DNA from 4 places in the Streptomyces sp. NPDC037126 genome. Region 4 is predicted to be linked to each of the others. Evidence: riboswitches for the same ligand, from Rfam matches in the RefSeq annotation. Region 4 holds a riboswitch; each other region holds the start of a gene.
What was found. Region 4 has a riboswitch for cyclic di-AMP ahead of ACZ7FF_RS16605 (C40 family peptidase). Riboswitches for the same ligand answer to the same signal wherever they lie in the genome.
Positions count from the first base shown of each region.

Region 1: another riboswitch for cyclic di-AMP. It lies ahead of ACZ7FF_RS25765 (transglycosylase family protein); the one in region 4 lies ahead of ACZ7FF_RS16605 (C40 family peptidase).
Region 2: another riboswitch for cyclic di-AMP. It lies ahead of ACZ7FF_RS07440 (M23 family metallopeptidase); the one in region 4 lies ahead of ACZ7FF_RS16605 (C40 family peptidase).
Region 3: another riboswitch for cyclic di-AMP. It lies ahead of ACZ7FF_RS33205 (transglycosylase SLT domain-containing protein); the one in region 4 lies ahead of ACZ7FF_RS16605 (C40 family peptidase).

Region 1 covers NZ_JBVJTD010000012.1:204,263-209,038, reverse strand. Annotated here, with positions in the region: gene eno (phosphopyruvate hydratase) at 1-666, opposite strand, end outside; gene ACZ7FF_RS25765 (transglycosylase family protein) at 1,032-1,718, opposite strand; cyclic di-AMP (ydaO/yuaA leader) riboswitch at 1,723-1,895, opposite strand; gene ACZ7FF_RS25760 (transglycosylase family protein) at 2,079-3,149, opposite strand; gene ACZ7FF_RS25755 (cytochrome P450 family protein) at 3,352-4,623, opposite strand.
Region 2 covers NZ_JBVJTD010000002.1:535,334-540,109, reverse strand. Annotated here, with positions in the region: gene ACZ7FF_RS07465 (helix-turn-helix domain-containing protein) at 1-98, shown strand, start outside; gene ACZ7FF_RS07460 (DUF6126 family protein) at 95-217, shown strand; gene ACZ7FF_RS07455 (tyrosine-protein phosphatase) at 237-1,034, opposite strand; gene ACZ7FF_RS07450 (hypothetical protein) at 1,185-1,400, shown strand; partial or broken gene ACZ7FF_RS07445 (GH36 C-terminal domain-containing protein) at 1,385-1,891, shown strand; cyclic di-AMP (ydaO/yuaA leader) riboswitch at 2,196-2,360, shown strand; gene ACZ7FF_RS07440 (M23 family metallopeptidase) at 2,363-3,259, shown strand; gene ACZ7FF_RS07435 (SGNH/GDSL hydrolase family protein) at 3,493-4,278, shown strand; gene ACZ7FF_RS07430 (TetR/AcrR family transcriptional regulator) at 4,342-4,776, opposite strand, start outside.
Region 3 covers NZ_JBVJTD010000019.1:75,727-80,502, reverse strand. Annotated here, with positions in the region: gene ACZ7FF_RS33210 (polyprenyl synthetase family protein) at 33-1,043, opposite strand; cyclic di-AMP (ydaO/yuaA leader) riboswitch at 1,629-1,802, shown strand; gene ACZ7FF_RS33205 (transglycosylase SLT domain-containing protein) at 1,808-2,290, shown strand; gene ACZ7FF_RS33200 (HAD family hydrolase) at 2,325-3,137, opposite strand; gene ACZ7FF_RS33195 (FAD-dependent oxidoreductase) at 3,474-4,676, opposite strand; gene ACZ7FF_RS33190 (carboxylate--amine ligase) at 4,723-4,776, opposite strand, start outside.
Region 4 covers NZ_JBVJTD010000006.1:156,213-160,988, forward strand. Annotated here, with positions in the region: gene ACZ7FF_RS16585 (8-amino-7-oxononanoate synthase) at 1-590, shown strand, start outside; gene ACZ7FF_RS16590 (DUF397 domain-containing protein) at 647-856, opposite strand; gene ACZ7FF_RS16595 (helix-turn-helix domain-containing protein) at 866-1,726, opposite strand; gene ACZ7FF_RS16600 (ATP-binding protein) at 1,940-2,395, shown strand; gene ACZ7FF_RS16605 (C40 family peptidase) at 2,951-3,424, opposite strand; cyclic di-AMP (ydaO/yuaA leader) riboswitch at 3,428-3,581, opposite strand; gene ACZ7FF_RS16610 (hypothetical protein) at 3,999-4,307, opposite strand; gene ACZ7FF_RS16615 (ATP-dependent Clp protease proteolytic subunit) at 4,315-4,776, opposite strand, start outside.

The DNA of each region.
Region 1 (4,776 bases), on a different contig from region 4:
ATCGAGGGCCTCGCGGTTGGAGCCGAGGTTCGGGGCGAAGCCGCCCTCGTCGCCGAGGCCGGTGGACAGACCGCGGCCCTTCAGCACCTTCTTGAGGGTGTGGTAGACCTCGGTGCCCCAGCGCAGCGCCTCGGAGAAGGACTCCGCGCCGATCGGGGCGATCATGAACTCCTGGATGTCCACGTTGGAGTCGGCGTGCGAGCCGCCGTTCAGGATGTTCATCATGGGAACGGGCAGCAGGTGCGCGTTCGGGCCGCCCAGGTAGCGGAACAGCGGCAGGTCGGACGCCTCGGAGGCGGCGTGCGCGACGGCGAGCGAGACGCCGAGGATGGCGTTGGCGCCGAGGGAGCCCTTGTTGTCCGTGGCGTCCAGGTCGAACATGGCCTGGTCGATCAGGCGCTGCTCGGTGGCGTCGTAGCCGACCAGCTCCGGGCCGATCTGCTCGATGACGGCCAGGACGGCCTTCTCGACACCCTTGCCCTGGTAGCGGTTGGGGTCACCGTCGCGCAGCTCGATGGCCTCGAAGGCGCCCGTGGAGGCGCCGGACGGGACGGCGGCACGACCCGTGCTGCCGTCGTCGAGGCCGACCTCGACCTCGACCGTGGGGTTGCCTCGGGAGTCCAGGATTTCCCGGGCTACGACGACGTCGATGGACGGCACGAGCATCTCCTTCTTGGATGTGACGCTGGAAGTGCGGGGCTCTCTGCCTTGCGGCGGTGCCTTGCGACTAGAGCCTAACCGTCCCAGGGGCGTCGGCCACCGACCGACCGACCCGTGGACGGGGAGGGACACGCAGACGGTACCCATTGTTCACCCGCGGAACAAAGGGGGGTGCGGATGAAGAACGGGGAAAGTGCCGGGGGACGCGCGGCGAGCCGGGCCCGGACATGAAGAAACCCCGCCCCGGTGCGTACGGGGGAACACGCACCGGGGCGGGGAGCCCGTGGGGACGGGGGGTACGGCCCCTCACGAGGCCCCCGGTGTGGGGGCCGCGGGCGTGAGGGCGCTGTGGGTCCGTTCGGAACCAGGTGTCACTTCAGGTGCAGCTGCTGGCCCGGGTAGATGAGGTCGGCGTCCTGGACGATGTCCTTGTTCAGCTCGAACAGCTTCTTCCAGCCGCCCTGCACGTGGTGCTTCTCGGCGATGGAGCTGAGGGTGTCACCGGTGACGACCTTGTACTCGCCGTCGCCCTTCTTGACCTTCTTGCCGGTCGGGGTGGTGACGGTCTTGCTCACGCTCGGACGCTCGGTGGAGCGGGTGGCGGCCTGCTTCTCGGTGGAGCGGGTGGTGGTGGAGGCGCTCGACGAGGTGCTCTTCGAGGCGGTGGGGGCGGAGCCGTTGTACGGGGTGCTCGACAGGCCCGTGCCGCAGACCGGCCAGGCGCCCTTGCCCTGCGCGGCGAGAACCTTCTCGGCGACGGCTATCTGCTGCGCCTTGCTGGCCTGGTTGGCCTGCCCGGCGTAGGCGGTGCCGCCGTACGCGGCCCAGGTGGAGGCGGAGAACTGCAGACCGCCGTAGTAGCCGTTGCCGGTGTTGATGGCCCAGTTGCCCCCGGACTCGCACTGGGCGACGGCGTCCCACTGGGAGGAGGTGGCGGCGGAGGCGTTGCCGGCCGCCATCAGCGGGGCGGCGACGACGGCGCCGGTGACACCGGCGAGCGTGACGGCGCGGACGGCCTTGGACGGACGACGGTGCTTGCCCTTGCCGGAGAACAGCATGGATCGATCCCCTCACCGACGCCTGCGAGGTGAGCTGTCGGGTTCGGGCCGGTTGAGTTGCCCGGCCGCGCACTCGCTCTCGCGATGCGCGGCTTCACCCCCAGCCGGTCCGGCGTCAACCGCCGGGACCGGCACTTACCTTGGGTCCCCCGCTCCTGCCCACGGCGCTTGACGCGACGACTGTTCCCGGGCGGCCGCTGGCAGGATTCGGCGTGTGCGGCTGCCGGGGCTCGTGATGACGAGCGGTCCTGACCGTAGACACGCGATCCACGGAATTTCAAAGACGATCAGGGCTTCTGAGACTCATCCCACACTTTCCCCGAACCGGACATTAGCCGTGAAGCGGGGCGTCAACTCCCGCTACTTTCCACCCTTTTCCGCACCCACGTCCAGGGTCTGACCGGCGGAGATGTGGTTCGGGTCGGCGCCGATGGCCTTCTTGTTCGCGGCGTAGAGCGCGTGCCATCCGCCGTCGACGCCAAGGGAGTCGGCGATGGAGCCGAGGGTGTCGCCCTCGCGGACGGTGTAGGTGTCCGTCTCCTGCGAGGCGTGCCGGCCGGACAAGGTGTCGTTCTGTCCGTTTGCCGCACTTTCGTCCGCACTGCCGCCCCGGTGGCGCCCGCCACTGCTGAGAGCGCCGGTGTCGACCAGGCTCCAAGAACCGCCGGTCTGCTGTGAATTGTCCGAGTCGTCGGCCGACGGAGTGATCACGGAGGTGCTGTCGCCACCCTGCGACGTCCCACCGCCGGGCGAGGTGGACTTGCCCGGCGTGGGAGTGCCGTGGCCCGGAGAGCCGGCAGCCGCGCCCGGGTCCTGAGTGGCGCCCTTGGCGTGGCCGGGAGCCGGCGTGGTGGCCGGGTCGGAGGAGGGGGCGGCACTGGAGCCGGAGTCCGCACCGGAGTTGGCGTCGGATCCGTTGCCGGTGTCAGAGCCGGACGAAGACGGCGAATCCGACAGGCCGGACGAGTCGGAGTTGTCGTCCGATCCGGACGAGTCGCCCGAACCGTTGCCGTGGCCGGAGCCGCCGACGCCCGGGTCGACGTCGACCGACGCCGAGTTCGAGGTCAGACCGGAGAGCAGGGCACAGGTGGCCCAGGGGGTGGTGCCCTTGTCGGCGAGGATCTTCTCGGCGACCGCGATCTGCTGCGAGCGGCTGGCCTGGTCGGCGCTGGAGGCGTACTGGGTGCCGCCGTGGGACTCCCAGTCGTCCTGGGACATCTGGAGGCCGCCGTAGTACCCGTTGCCGGTGTCGGCGCTCCAGGAACCCCCGCTCTCGCACTCGGCCACCTTGTCCCACGTGGTGCCGTCGGCCGCGTTGGCGCTCGCGGCGCCGAGGAGCGGGATCGCGATGGCGGAGCCGGTGACGCCCGCCGCGACGAGGAGGGCCGGAGCCTGACGGGGGCGACGGTGACGACCGTTCCCGGAGAGCATGCGGAAGCCTTTCGTGCGACAGCAGGGCCGGCGCGGCGGATGAAGCTGGGCGCCACGCTGATGGGTGAACGTATAGGCAGACGATCACTTGTCACAAGTTCATGCCGCGCAGATCACGTGAAGATCACAGTTTTCAACGCTGTCATGTTCAGCGTTCTACGGCTTGGGGGCACTCCTGCCCGCCGCCTTCCGGGCGGCGGGCTCAGCCGACCGGGGTGAACTCCACGGGCAGGGTGCGCAGGCCGCGCATGATGAGGCCGCCGCGCCACCGCAGATCGGCCGGATCGGCGGCGAGCCGCAGGTCGGGCAGCCGGGTGAGGAGCGTGGCCAGCGCGGTCTGGCCCTCCAGCCGGGCGAGCGGCGCGCCGAGGCAGTAGTGGATGCCGTGCCCGTACCCGAGGTGCTGGTTGTCCCTGCGGCCGAGGTCGAGCATGTCCGGGTCGGCGAACCGCTCCGGGTCCCGGTCGGCGGCGGCGAGGACCACGAGCACGGGGTCGCCGGGGGCGATCCGCTGCCCGCCGACGGTGAGCGGTTCGGTGGCGAACCGCCAGGTGGCCAGCTCCACCGGGCCGTCGTAGCGCAGGAGTTCCTCCACCCCGGTCTCCAGGAGGCCGCGTTCGCCGCGGGCCAGGGAGTCCTGCAGGCGGTGGCGCTGCCCGGGGTGGGTGAGCAGGGCGTACGTGCCGTTGCCGATGAGGTTGACGGTCGTCTCGAAGCCGGCGAACAGCAAGATGAAGGCCATCGCGGCGGCCTCGTTCTCGGTGAGGTGCTCGCCATGGTCGGAGGCGCGGATGAGCCCGGAGATGAGGTCCTCGCCGGGCGTGGGCTCGGCGGGCAGCGCCTCGCGCTTCCTGTGGATCAGCTCGGCGAGGTAGCCACGCATCTTCTTCACCGACCGGGCGACCCCGCCGCGTGGGCCTCCCCCGTGCCGGATCATCATGCCCGCCCAGTCCCGGAAGTCGTCCTGGTCCTCGGGCGGGACGCCGAGCAGGTCGCAGATGGCGTAGATGGGCAGCGGGAAGGCGAACTCGTGGATGAGGTCGGCGGAGCCGCGGGCCGCGAACCCGTCGATGAGGCGGTCGGTCAGCTCCTGCACGCGCGGCGCGAACTCGGCGACCCGGCGGGGCGTGAACGCCTTGCTGACCAGCCGGCGCAGCCGGGTGTGGTCCGGCGGGTCGATGTTCAGCAGATGCGTCATCAGCTCGGCCTTGCGCTCGCCCGGGATGCCGGTCTTGCCCTTGGCGTGCGCGGGCTCGTCGTGATGCGCCGGGTTCTTGCTCAGCCGCTGGTCGGCCAGGGCCTGCCGGGCGTCGGCGTACCGGGTGACCAGCCAGGCCTCGACCCCGCTGGGCAACCGCGTCCGGTGCACCGGCGCGTGCTCGCGCAGCCACGCGTAGGCGGGGTAGGGGTCGGCGGCGAACTCCCAGGTGAAGAGGTCGGGGCCGGTGTCGTCGGGGCGGAGCTGCTCGGTCACCCCTCGACGGTATCCGCCCGCACCGGACGACACCGAAACGACCGAACCCACCGGGACCGGCCCGCCGGTCGAGCGGAGCGCCGGGGTCCGGATCGGGCGGGGTCCACCCCGCCGGACTCCCTCGGCGGGGCGGACTCCCGGCACGCGGGGCCC
Region 2 (4,776 bases), on a different contig from region 4:
AGGACCAGGGCGGCGTGGAGCTGCTGTTCGTCCACACCCTGCTGCAGAGCCCCACGGCCGCACTGTGCCTGGGGCCCCTGACCGGAGAGCTGCCATGAGCGACTTCGAGACCAAGTTCCCCCGTTCCCTGTGGATCCGGCTGATCATCTACATCGCCATCGGACACCTCTTCGCCGCGTTCCTCTACCTGCTGTTCGCGCTGGGCGGGAAGGGCTGAGGCCGCCCGGCGGGGCCGCTCAGTCCAGCAGCCGCGCCCGCAGCCGCTCCCGGTTCTCCGGGGACAGCCGCAGCCCCTGCTCCAGGTAGGCGTCCACCCCGCCCCACGTCTCCTCGATGCTGTCGAAGGCCGCCGCCAGATACTCGGCCCGGGCGTCGAAGAGCGGGCTGAGCAGCTCCATCACCTCGGGGGAGTACGCGCTCGCCGCGGTGCCGTTGCGGCGCACCTTGTAGCGGCGGTGCTTGGCGTTCGACTCCAGGTAGTCGGCGACGATCGCCTCGCGCTCCACGCCCACTGCGAGCAGGGTCACCGCTATCGAGATGCCCGCGCGGTCCTTGCCGGCCGCGCAGTGCATCAGCGCGGGCACGCTGTCCTCGGCGAGCGCGTGCAGCACCCGTGAGTGCTCGCCGGTGCGCTCCTTGACGATCGTCCGGTACGAGGCGACCATCCTGCCCGCCGCCTTGCCGTCGTCGAGGATCGTGCGCAGCTGGTCGAGGTCGCCGTCGCGGACCATCTTCCAGAACTCCGCGCCGTCCGCCGGGTCGCTCAGCGGCAGGTTCACGTTGCGCACCCCCGGCAGTTCGACGTCCGGGCCCTCCAGCTTCTGGTCGGCCGCGTTGCGGAAGTCGAAGATCGTGTGCAGGCCCAGGGAGGAGAGGAAGACGGCGTCCTCACCCGTCGCGTGCGCGAGGTGCCCGCTGCGGAACAGCACACCGCCCCGCACCCGCCGTCCGTCCACGGTCGGAAGTCCGCCCACGTCACGGAAATTGCGCACTCCGGCCAGCTCGGGCTCGGTCGACGGGACCTGCTGCGTCACGGGGGCTCCTCCCGGTCGGCCCCGCCGTCGCTGCTCGTCGGCGGGCGCTCAGTCGACGATACGACATTGATTTCCCGGGGCAATGAGTTGTCCACAGGCATGGTCACCTGGGACTGAAGGGCCGGATGATGTTCGTACCCGAACGGATCTGTGGGCACCCGTGAGGTCTCGATGGTGGACATCGCCGAAGGCGGTCGCACCCGGCTTCTGTCGGGGCCCACCAGCAGCTATGCCCTGCGTCTCACCGACGCGGACGAGCTGCTGCACCTCCACCGGGGACCGGGGACCGCGCTCGCGGACACCGAGGCCCTCGCGGCGCGCCCGCTGCCCGGCCACCGGCCCTTCGAGTCCCGGTCGACTATGTGAAGTGGGACTTCAACCGCTGCTTCACCGACGCCGGCTGGCCCGGCGAGCCGCACCCCCAGCTCAACGGCCGGATCGGCTCGCTGCGGTTCCGCTTCGTCAGTGCCATGGCCGGCGTCCTCGGCGTCGGCGGCGACCTCACCGGGTGGAGCGAGGGGGAGCCGGCCGAGACCCGGCGGTGGGTGGAGCTGTACAAGGAGATCCGCCCGCTGGTCCAGCGCGGCGACCAGTACCGGCTCAGGCCTCCGGAGGGCGGCCTGAGTGCCGTCCAGTACCTCCTGGGGGACGAGACGGTGGTCCTCGCCTGCCTCCGGGCGCAGAGCTACGGCGAGCCCGTGCCCGCGGTGCGGCTGCGGGGGCTCGACCCCTCGGCATCGTACGAATGCCGTGAAACGGGCGAAGTGCACCGTGGTGCGGGCCTGCTGCACCACGGGCTGCGCACCGGTCTCAAGGGTGACGTTGATGCGACGGTTCTCCGGCTGCGCCACACTTGAGCCTTCTGTCCGAATTTAAGGCCTTCATTGCAACTCGACGCCCAATAACGGGGCATGGCGTGATGGTGCGTGATGAGGGTCATATCCGTGACCCTGTGTCGCGCGTCATGTTCACGTAATTGCGTTGCGGAAAAGGGAAATTCAGGGAAGGAAGGGGGTGGTTATTCACGGAGGGTGATGTCGTATTCCCGCATTCGATCATCCGAAGTGCCAACACCGGGAACCCACTGCTTGTTTCCGCGCGTCTTGCTCCCTTACGTTCAGCCCGAATCCGGACGGAACGCCGAATCCTGCCGCCGCCCGGAGTCCCCACACACTTGACCCGCGTTCGGCAGGAGCGGGGGACCCACCAGGTACGACTGCCTGTCCGGTCTCCGCGACAGGCTAGGGGTGAAGTCGCGCACCGCGCGGCCGGGCCGCTCCAGCCCGAACCCGACAGCTGACCTCGCAGGCGTCGGAGAGGAATGCGCCATGCCCGGCAAGGGTAAGCACCGACGTCCCAAGACCCCGCGTTTTTCCCGCTCCATAGCCGCTGCCGGGACCGGTGGCGCCGCGCTGGCCCTCCCGCTCATCGGGGCCACCGGGGCGCACGCCGCCACCACCGCCCAGCCGGATTCCGGAAAGGCCGTGCGGTCCCTTCCGGCGACCGTGACGAAGGCCGCCACCCAGCAGCCGGCCAGGACCGTGCGCACCTACACGGTGAAGTCCGGCGACTGCCTCTCGACGATCGCCTACGAGCAGCACGTCCGCGGCGGCTGGCACCGGCTCTACGGCGACAACCAGCGGGCCGTCGGCGACGACCCGTCGCTGATCCACCCGGGCCTCAAGCTCGTGCTCGGCGGCGCGGCCGCGGAGGCCCGACCCGCGCCCGCCACCCCGCGCCCCTCCTCGGACGCCCCGGCGTCCTCCGCCGGGGCGGCGACCCCGCAGGCCGCGCCGGCGGCGCCCGCCACCTCGACCGGCTACACCCTCCCGGTGACCGGCGCCACCGTCGGCACCGGCTACCACGTGGCGGGCGGCATGTGGGCCAGCGGCTACCACACGGGCGTGGACTTCGTCGTGCCGAGCGGCACCCCGGTCAAGGCCGTCGCCGCTGGCACCGTCGTCTCCGCCGGCTGGGGCGGCTCCTACGGCAACCAGGTCGTCGTCAGGCTGAACGACGGCTACTACGCCCAGTACGCCCACCTCTCCCGGATCCTGGCCTCGGCCGGGCAGACCCTGACCGAGGGGCAGCAGCTCGGCCTGTCCGGCGCCACCGGCAACGTCACCGGCCCGCACCTGCACTTCGAGATCCGCACCACCCCCGACTACGGCTCCGACGTGAATCCGGTCGCCTACCTCCTGCGGTACGGAGTCACCGTCGGCTGAGGCCGCCCCGAACCACCTCCCTGACAGCCGAAGGCCGGACCCCGATCCCCGGGTCCGGCCTTCGGTGCGCCCGGCCCCAACAGCCCTGCCGGCAGGCGTATTCCTGGAAAGCAAACGAATTTGGAGTGGCTCTTCTCACCGCTCGTCAACCCCTTCCTACGGTCGCGTAGGTCACACCCGAAGGTGAATCATGGTCCGACGTGGCAGACGATTCGAAGAATGACAGCAGATCAGTGATCGGGTCGTACGTGGCGGTGGGGGACAGCTTCACCGAGGGCGTCGGCGACCCCGGCCCCGACGGGGCGTTCGTGGGCTGGGCCGACCGGTTCGCGGTACTGCTCGCCGACCGGCGGCCCGAGGGGGACTTCCAGTACACCAACCTCGCCGTGCGCGGGAAGCTGCTGGACCAGATCGTGGCCGACCAGGTCCCGCGGGCCGTCGAACTGGCCCCGGACCTGGTCTCCTTCTGCGCGGGCGGCAACGACATCATCCGCCCCGGCACCGACCCGGACGAGGTGGCCGAGCGCTTCGAGCGGTCCGTGGCCCTGCTGGCCGGGGCCGCGGGCACGGTCATGGTGACGACCGGCTTCGACACCCGTGGCGTTCCCGTGCTCAAGCATCTGCGCGGCAAGATCGCCACCTACAACGGGCACGTCCGCGCCATCGCCGACCGGTACGGCTGTCCCGTGCTCGACCTGTGGTCGCTGAAGTCGGTGCGGGACCGCCGGGCCTGGGACAGTGACCGGCTGCACCTCTCGCCCGAGGGCCACACGCGGGTGGCGCTGCGCGCCGGCCAGGCCCTGGGCGTCGACGTGCCGGCCGATCCGGAGCAGTCGTGGCCGCCGCTGCCGCCCCGCGGCACCCTGGAGGTGCGCCGCGACGACGTGCACTGGGCCCGGGAGTTCCTCGTGCCGTGGATCGGCCGCCGACTGCGCGGCGAGTCCTCCGGCGACCACGTCACCGCGAAGGGCGCCCTGTCCCCGGACGACATCAAGATGCGCATCGGCTCCGTGGCCTGACCGCCCACCGGCCCCCGCCCCGCCCCGCACACCTCGCGGCGCGGGGCGTGCCCGCGTCCGCGCTCAGCGTGCCCGTTCCGTCAACGCCGCCCGTTCCAGGCCCAGCTCGTGGGCCAGGGCCCCGTCGACCCACTCCTGGGCACGGGAGCGCGGCACCGCGCCCGGGTACGAGATCAGCTGCACGGCGAGTCCGTCCAGCAGCGCGGTCAGCCGCAGCGCGGAGCCCACCGGGTCCGGGCACCCGAACTCGCCCGCCGCCACGCCCTCGGCGAGCACCTCGGCGATCGCGGCCTTCCACTCCCGGTCCAGGTCCTGGGTGACGTCCCGCAGGGCGGGCTCGCGCAGGGCCACGGCCCAGCCCTCGATCCACAGCCGCCAGCCCTTGGCCTGACCGGTGGGCGCGTACCAGCGCACCGCGGCGCGCAGCCGGCGCAGCGCGGAGGTCCGCCGCCCCAGCAGGCGGCGCAGATGCGCGAGATCGTCCTCGGCCGCGTGGGC
Region 3 (4,776 bases), on a different contig from region 4:
CCGTGCGGGAGGCCGCCGCCCGTCCGGGGTGGCTAGCCGGCTCGGTGGACCACCGCGTCGCACAGCTGGATCAGCGCCGCCTTGGCGTCGCACTCCCGCAGCGGTGCCAGCGCGGCCCGGGCCTCCTCCGCGTACCGCACGGTGTCCCGGCGAGCCTGCTCCAGCGCGGGGTGCGCGCGCAGCGCGGCCAGTGCCTCGGCGTGCCGGGCGTCGTCGCTGAGGTCGGAGTCCAGCAGCTCGCACAGGGCGATGTCCTCGGGCAGTCCCAGCCGGGCCGCCCGCTCGCGCAGCCGGAGCACGGGCAGGGTCGCGATGCCCTCGCGCAGGTCGGTGCCCGGGGTCTTGCCGGACTCGTGGGAGTCGGAGGCGATGTCCAGGACGTCGTCGGCGAGCTGGAAGGCCACCCCGAGGCGCTCGCCGTACTGGGTGAGCACGTCCACGACCGTCTCGTCGGCGCCGGACATCATCGCGCCGAAGCGGCACGACACCGCCACCAGCGAGCCCGTCTTGCCGCCGAGCACGTCCAGGTAGTGGTCGACCGGGTCGCGGCCGTCGGTGGGGCCCGCCGTCTCCAGGATCTGGCCCGTGACCAGCCGCTCGAACGCGAGGGCCTGCACCCGGACCGCCTCGGGACCGAGGTCGGCGAGGATCTGGGAGGCGCGGGCGAAGAGGAAGTCACCGGTGAGGACGGCGACGGAGTTGCCCCAGCGGGTGTTGGCGCTGTCCACGCCGCGCCGCACGGCCGCCTCGTCCATCACGTCGTCGTGGTACAGCGTGGCCAGGTGGGTCAGCTCCACCACCACGGCCGACGGCACGATGCCCGGCGCGTAGCGGTCGCCGAACTGCGCCGCGAGCATCACGAGCAGCGGCCTGAACCGCTTCCCACCGGCCCGTACGAGGTGCTGCGCGGCCTCCGTGATGAACGGGACCTCGCTCTTGGTGGCCTCGAGCAAGCCTTCCTCGACAGCCGTCAATCCGGCCTGGACATCGGCTTCCAGAGCCTGGTCCCGCACGCTCAGCCCGAACGGCCCGACGACGGTCACGAGGGGTCTCCTGTCTGCTGGTGTCTGCTGGCGCTTACACGGTTTGTCGATAGGTCGCTGCCATCACTCAAGTCAGCGTATCCGGTCCTGTTTCGATCACCGATAGCGCCCACGGGTCCGGCCCGGGCGGTATCGGATCATGACGGCATGTTTTTGATCAGAGGGTAAGAACGGACATTTATCGACTTAACAGGAATTCAGACGCTTTGTCGCGAATCGACAGGTGAGTGGGCCAATCGCACCCCCGGACGGGCCCCCACCGGGCATCCACCCGGACATCCCGCGCCCTCCACCCCTTCCACGCTCCGGTCGCCGACCCAATCCCCCATGTCCGACTTGGCACAATTTGCTATTTCGTGAGTTGGGTCACCCGCGCCCCTCGGCACCCCGGCTGCCCGACCAGCCGTTCTCCCCTTGTCCCGTTGGCGAGTTGAGGATTGGCAACCGCAAAGGATCAAGTACCCCATACGGCACAGACCAAGGTCAAATAGTGCGTTGTGTGATTCAGGCACTTGTTCCCGACATGTGCTCTCGCATACGTTCCGGACCCGTCGGGCGGAACGCCGAATCCTGCCGCCGCCCGCGTCACCCATCGAACTCACTCGTACGGCAGGAGCGGGGGACCCAGGTAAGTCGCCGGACCGGACGGCACAAGTCGCACCGGAACGGCTTGGGGTGAAGTCGTGTCCCTTCGGGGCACGGCCGGGCACCTCCCCGCCCGAACCCGACAGCTCACCTCGCAGGCGACGGAGAGGAACACCCCCATGCCTGCTGCCGCTCAGCCCCGCCGCACCCGCCTCGTCCGCATGATCGCCGTCGCCGGTACCGGCGCAGCCGTCCTGGCCATGCCGCTCATCGGCGCCACCAGCGCCTCCGCGGCCACCCCCACCTCGGCCCCTGCGGTCTCCACCACCCCCGCCGGCTACCCGAACAACCTCGACGGCTGGATCCGCGAGTCGCTCGCGATCATGGCCCAGAAGGGCATCCCGGGCTCCTACAACGGCATCCACCGCAACGTCATGCGGGAGTCCTCGGGCAACCCGAACGCCATCAACCTGTGGGACTCCAACGCGGCCAAGGGCATCCCGTCCAAGGGCCTGCTGCAGGTCATCGACCCGACGTTCAACACGTACCACGTGGCCGGAACCTCGTTCAACATCTACGACCCGGTCGCCAACATCACCGCCGCCTGCAACTACGCGGCCGCGCGCTACGGCTCGATCGACAACGTCAACAGCGCGTACTGACCGGCACCCGCGGCAGGCGTTACTGATATCCCGGTCAGTCGGTCGGGAACAGTCTTTCGAGGACGACGGCGATGCCGTCGTCCTCGTTCGACAGGGTGACCTCATCCGCGACGGCCTTGAGTTCGGCGTGGGCGTTGGCCATGGCGACCCCGTGTCCCGCCCAGTCGAGCATCGGGATGTCGTTGGGCATGTCGCCGAACGCCAGGGCCCGTTCGGCACGCACCCCCAGCCGCTCGGCGGCCAGCGCCAGCCCGGTCGCCTTGGTCACCCCGGACGGCTGGAGTTCCACCGTCCCCGGCCCCGACATGGTGACCGTCGCCAGCGAGCCCACCACCGCACGCGCGGTGGCCGCCAACTCGTCGTCCGGCACGGTGGCATGGCGCAGCAGCACCTTGCTGATGGGCTCGCACCACAGGTCGTCGCGCCGCCCCACCCGCACCGCGGGCAAGGTCGGGTGGGGCATCAGATAGCCGGGTTCGATGAGCGTGAGCCCGTCGACACCGTCCTGGTCGACCGCCGCGTACACCTGCCCCACCTCGGCCTCGATCTTGCCGAGCGCGGTCTCGGCCAGCTCCCGGTCCAGCCGTACCGACCACAACAGGCGGTCGGCCCCGGCGTCGTAGACCTGTGCGCCCTGCCCGCACACCGCGAGCCCGGTGCAGCCGAGGTCCGCCAGCAGGGGCCGCACCCTGGGGGCCGGGCGGCCGGTCACCACCAGGTGCCGGGCACCGGCCCGCGCCACCCGCGCGAGCGCGGCGAGCGACCGTTCGGAGACGGTGTCGTCGCCGCGCAGCAGCGTCCCGTCCAGGTCGGTGGCGATCAGTGAATACGCGGGGGAGGGTGCCATGATCAGAGAATACGGACACCACGCCCCACCGACTCACGCCTCTTTCCAGGCACTTACGTGCTGATCGGCCCCAAGTACTGTTCGTAGGCCTCCTGATGGCGACGCCTCGGACGCCTGAGGCTCCGGAACAGAGCTGAGCCCCGCCCCGGACCCGGCCGTCACCGTGCAGCGCGCGATCGTCGCCGTACAGGTCGGGGCGCCCCCTCGGGCCACGACCGTCGCCGTGCCGGGCGCGGCCGCCGTACCGCGTGGTGGGGGGCGGGACCGCACGGACCGGCCGCGGCCGCACACGGAGTACGGCCGGAAACGTGCCCGCTCCCTCGTTGCCGCCGCAGGTCAGCCGTGGGCTGCGGCCAGGTGCTTCGCCAGGCGCGGGGAGGCGAACTCCGTGCCGCAGACGAAGCGCATCACCGGGCCGTACGAGGACGCCGCCGGCAGACCGGTGAAGTACACGCCGGGCACCGAGGAGACATAGCCGGGGCCGAGCTTCGGCGCGCCGCGGCTCACCGCGAGCCGGGTGCGCAGTTCGCTGCCGAGGAAGTCCATCGCCGCGATGTCGACGCGGTAGCCGGTCGCGGCGATGACATGGTCGCCGGCGATCCGTTCGGTACGGCCCCCGTGGGTGCGGACGGTGAGGACCGGGCTGCCGTCCTGGGCCTCGGCGCCCACCACCCGCTCGACGTCCTGCACCTGGACGGCGCTCTCGAAGCGTTCCCGCAGCCACCAGGCGCCGAGCGGGCCGAGGACCCGCCGGACCAGGTAGTGGCGGGTCGCCTCGGGCAGGTAGCGGTAGGGGTGCGGGTAGTAGCTGAACGCCCACAACGACCAGGCACGGCCGAACGGGGACTCCGGGCGGAGCTTGGGCTGTTCCCAGGGCGGGGCGCCGAAGGCGACCCGGCCGCGGCCGCGCGCGACCACGCGCACCCGGGCGCCCACCTCGGCTGCCAGCGCCGCCGTCTCCAGCGCGGACTGCCCGGCGCCGACGACGATCAGGTCCTTGCCGGCGAAGCGCTTGAGGTCGTGGTGCTGGGAGCTGTGCGAGACGGGCCCCGTCGCCGCGGGTCCGTCGGCCGCGGCTCCCGCCAGCTCCGCGGGCAGGTGCTCCAGGCCCGACAGCCCGGTCGCGACGACGACCGCACGCGCCGTGAACAGCTCTCCCGAGTCCAGCTTGAGCTCGAAGCCGCCGCTCTTGTCGCGGTCCACGGACACCACCCGCACCTGCTCCAGGTCGGGTATCAGCTGCTGCTGGAACCACTCCCCGTAGCCGATGAAGGTCTCCACCGGGATGATGTCCTCGTCGGTCACCAGCCGGCGGATCCCGGCCGCATCGCAGTAGTCGGCGAGGGTGTGGCCGGGCTGCGGGCAGTCGAAGCTCGATGCGGTGGGCGTGGACTTCAGGAGCATGCCCTCGGGCATGTGGTCGCGCCAGCTGACCATGGGGTCACCGAAGACGCGGACGGGGACGCCGCGCGCCCGCAAATGGGCGGCGGTCGACAGGCCGAACGGCCCGGCCCCGATGACTGCAACCGGTCGAATCACGAAGTCCCTCCCCAGGACGCGTGGTGCGCCACCTTCGTGGCCTTGCCTACTTCGTGGATGTGCTGCTGCCGCGGCGGTTGGTCCGCCACAGCTGGTAGAG
Region 4 (4,776 bases):
CCGGGGCGTGCCGTGAGCACGGCGCCGGACTGGTCGTGGACGATGCCCACGGTCTCGGCGTGCTCGGCGACGGCGGGCGCGGCGCGCCGTTCGCGGCCGGGCTCGCGGGCGCGGCGGACGTGGTGGTCACGGCCACGCTGTCCAAGTCGCTGGGCAGCCAGGGCGGAGTGGTGCTCGGCCCCGCCCGGGTCATCGACCATATGGTGAACGCGGCCCGGACGTTCATCTTCGACACGGGCCTGGCCCCGGCGGCGGTGGGCGCGGCCCTCGCGGCGCTGCGGTTGCTGCGCCGCGAGCCGGAGCGGGCGGCCCGGGCCCGGGAGGTGGCCGCGGAGCTGCACGCACGGCTGACCGCCGCGGGTCTGGAGGCGGTACGACCGGACGCCGCGGTGGTCTCCGTGCGGGCTCCGTCCCCGGAGCAGGCGGTGCGCTGGGCGGCCGACTGCCGTACGGCGGGGCTGGCCGTGGGCTGCTTCCGTCCTCCCTCCGTGCCCGACGGCGTCTCACGCCTGCGGCTGACGGCCCGTGCGGACCTCTCCGGGACCGAGATCGAACGCGCTGTACGGGTGATCGGCGAAACGCGACCATGAGTCGGCGTGACACGGCCGTGTCTCGCGCAGAACTGACAAGAGTTGATCGGGTCTGATCAGAGGGCGGTCAGGAAGTCGGTCCAGCTGTCGGTGGAGAAGAGGAGTGCGGGTCCGGCCGGCCTCTTCGAGTCGCGCACGGCGAGCAGTCCGGAGCGCGGCCGGGCCGTCTCCACGCAGTTGTTGGCTCCCGTGCTGTAGCTGCTGCGCAGCCAGCGCACGTCGTGCAGGTCGGTACTGGCAGGGACGTTCCGAGGCAGAGCAGACATGGTGCCTCCTTACGCGCCGTCACCTATCCCGGCGATGTAGTCCAACGAGTCCTCGGGGGAAAGGGCGTGATTCTGAAGGGTGTTGAAGGCCTCGGAGTAGGCCATGAGGTCTTCTTTCCGTTCGAGGTAGAGGCTACTCGTCAACTGGTCGAGAACAACCACATCCAGATCAGAAGTGCTCGGAAATGAGAAGATAACGAAAGGGCCAGTGAGGCCGACATGTGCTCCCGCCCCGAACGGCAGTACCTGCAACCGCACTTGGGGCAGACGCGCGGCATCCGTCAGCCGCTCCAGCTGCCGGGCCATCACCTCGGGGCCGCCGACCTCGCGCCGTAGCACCGCCTCGTCCAGGACCGCGCTCAGCTCCAGCGGCGGGTTCGAACGCAGCACGTCCTGCCTGGCCAGGCGCACCTCGACCAGCGTGTCCAGACGTTCCTCGTCCAGGTCGTTGACGGCCGCCCGGGTCACCGCACGGGCGTACTCGGCCGTCTGCAGCAGGCCGGGCACCACGGTGGTCTCCAGGGTGCGCATCGCGCCCGCCTGGGACTCCAGACTGATGAAGTCCCGGTAGGTGGGGGGCAGCACCCCGCGGTAGGCGTGCCACCAGCGGTTGCGGTCACCGGTGTCGTCGGACCCCGCCAACATCAGCAGCAGCTCGCGCAGTTGGCTGTCCCGTACCTCGTAGGCGTCCAGAAGCAGCCGTACGTCCGTCGGTTTCACGCCACTGGCGCCCGTCTCGATGCGGCTGACCTTCGACTGGTGCCAGCCGACCAGACGGGCCGCGTCCCCACTCGTGAGCCCCGCGTCGGTACGCAGCGTGCGCAGTTCGGCGCCCAGTTTGCGGCGGCGCACGGCCGGCCCGTTCTGCATGGGCTCCTCCTTACTCCCTACGTGCCGCCCAAATACGGTCTCGCGTCGCAGAGTTCACCGCTTTGAGCGACAGATATATGCACATCTTGGTGGATCGCTCCCCGTGACCGGCCCGGTGATGGCAATCTGGCGAGCAAGCACCAGTCCGGGACCGTACTCGAACCATCCGCTGCTTGTCGGACTGCGGTCCCGTGGGAAAGGGACGACCTCGCCATGGCAGACCATCTGGAAGCATCCGTCACTCTGCCGAGCGATCCCGCCTCGGTCTCCGCCGCCCGCTCGTACGTCGTGGGCACGTTGGCGGAGTGGGGCCTGCCGTCCGACACCGACGTGGCCGACACCGTGCGGCTCATCGTCTCCGAACTCGCGACCAACGCCGTACAGCACACCTTCGGTCAGTCACCCACCTTCACGGTGGACATCGCGCTGGACCGCGACGAACACCTCCGCATCGGGGTCACGGACAGTCATCCGCGCTTTCCGAAGAGACTGCCCGCCGCCGTGCAGCAGGACAACGGCCGCGGCATGGTCATCATCCGCTGGCTCACCGCCGAGTGCGGCGGCAAACTCCGCGTCCGCCCCACCCGGGAGGGCGGCAAGACGGTCTCCATCGAACTCCCCTGGGCGATCCCGGCCGAACCGGTCACGGCGGCGGGCCAGCAGCCCTGACCCGACGGCCCGGCTGCCGCCGGCTCCGCGCAGCGGGGGTCCCGGAAGGCGTCCCGGCCGGGACCGGGCGGCGCGGACGCCCCGCCTCCAGCGGCCGTACGCCGACCACCGTGGCCACCCTGAGCCCCACCGGCTCCGCTACGCCCGCCACACCCGGCTCCACGCCCACGAGCGCGCACAGCGTGCACCGACAGCACCGGTACGGGCCCCGCCCCGGCCGCCAGGGCCTCGATCTCCCGCCGCGCGGGACGGCGCGATGCCGTGCCGATGAGTAGCGGCCGCACGGGAGCGGTGTCGCCAGGTACGCGCGTCGGTCCCTCCCGCCGAGCGCTGGGCGCGCACGGACGGGGCTCGTGTCCTGTGGCCGCTGTGACGGCCCGCCAGGACGTCCGAGGGGGCCGTGCGCCCGCTCGGCAGGGTCTCGTCGCCGGGAGGTGCTGCCGGTGGCCGTGGGGGCCCCGGGGCGCCCGTGGGCTTCAGGCGGGCACCGGGGGTGACGACGGCGGTGCCGGGAGCGGCCCTGTTGCTGGAGCCGCTCCCGGCCCTGAGGCCCGGTCAGCTGACGCGGCCGTACCAGACGCTCCTTGTCCAGATCTTCTCGAGCCTCACCACTGCGCCGGTCTTCGGGGCGTGCCAGATCTTGTTGTGGCCGGCGTAGATGCCGACGTGGTAGACGCTGGAGCCGTAGTGGAAGAACACCAGGTCACCGGCCTTGCGGCTGCCGGCGGAGATGTGGTGCGTCTTGTTGTACTGGGCGGCGGCGGTGCGCGGCAGGGACTTGCCCGCCTTCTTGAACGAGTAGAGCGTCAGCCCCGAGCAGTCGAACCGGTACGGTCCGGTGGCGCCCCACTGGTACGGGGAGCCCTTCTTGGACGCCGCGACCTGGAGAGCCTTCGCGCCCATGGTCGCGGCGGAGGCGTCGGTGGCGAGGCCCGGGACCGCGATCGAGCCACCCACGGCGGCGAGGGTGAGAGCCGAGGCCGTACCGGCTCGGGCCATGAGCGACGGGACACGATTGAGCGCAGTCATGCGCAACCCTTCGTCAGCCGCCTGTGAAGGATGACCTGTCGGATTCGGGCTGGCGAAGTAGCCCGGCCGCGTTGCCGCGGCTTCACCCCAAGGGTCGCCCTGAGCATCGGCCCGCCCGCTCCACGCGGACGAACATCCGTTCTGGCGACCCGCCTTGCCTGGGTCCTCCACTCCTGCCGATCCACTCCTGTCGACCGGTCATCCGGGCGGCGGCAGGACTCGGCGTCCGCCCGGATCGCCCCGCCGCGGTGGCGGGGTCTTGTCGTCAGACAGGGATCTTCACTCACAGCTGTCCGAAAATCCCAACGGAACCGGGGATTTGTGGCGTTACTCACCACTCACCCGTTCGGGTGGACACTGCTCTGTTCGAGACACCGTCAGAATCCGGACGTAGCCCCGGACCTGGGACGAAGTGTCTTCTCATGCCCCTCGGACCGGCCCGGTGCGCAACTCGGGAAGCCCGGAAACCGATCCGGATATACACCGGTCGGCCGTACGTCGTTCGGACCGTTTCAACTCCGGCCCGGACGGTGCGTCTACTCGGCGCTCCCGTCGGGCCGGAGGGGCGTCCCGCTCAGCCGACGCCGTCCGGCGGGAGCGCGACGCGCGCGGCACGGCGCTCGCCGTCCAGGACCCGCAGGGCGCGTGCCAGCGTGTCGCCGTGCAGCTCCGTCTCGCCCCGCTGGTGCATCAGGGCGAGCGCGTCACGCAGTTCGGCCGCCTTGCGCACCAGCGCCTGCGCCGCGCGCAGCCCCTGGTAGGTGTTCCCGTGGCGCGCGGGGTTGATCCGGCCCAGCAGGTCGACGGCCTCCAGGTAACGGTCGATCAGCTCGCCCTCGGCGCGGGTCAGCGCGGGCAGCGGAGGGGGCTCCGGCGGCAGCACGGCCCGCTCACCTCGCGCCGGAAGCGCCGGGAGCGGTCCGGCGGCTTGGCACGACGGCGTCCACCAGGCCGTAGGCCACCGCTTCCGCGGCGTCCAGGACCAGGTCCCGCTCCAGGTCCCGGTGGACCTGCCCGGCCGTGCGTCCGGTGTGCCGGACGAGCATCTCCTCCATCAGCGCGCGGGTCCGTTCCAGCTCCGCCGCCTGGATCGCCAGGTCGCTGGGCGTGCCCTGCGCGGGTTCGGACAGCCGGGGCTGTTCGAGCACCATGCGCGCGCCCGGCAGGGTGAACCGCTTGCCCGGGGTCCCCGCCGTGAGCAGCAGCGCGGCCGACGCGGCGGCCTGGCCCAGGCAGTAGGTCGCCACGTCGCAACCGATGTACCGCAGTGTGTCGTAGACCGCCGTCAGCGCCGCGAAGGAGCCGCCGGGGGAGTTGACGTAGAGCGTGATGTCCCGGTCGGGGGCCGTGTG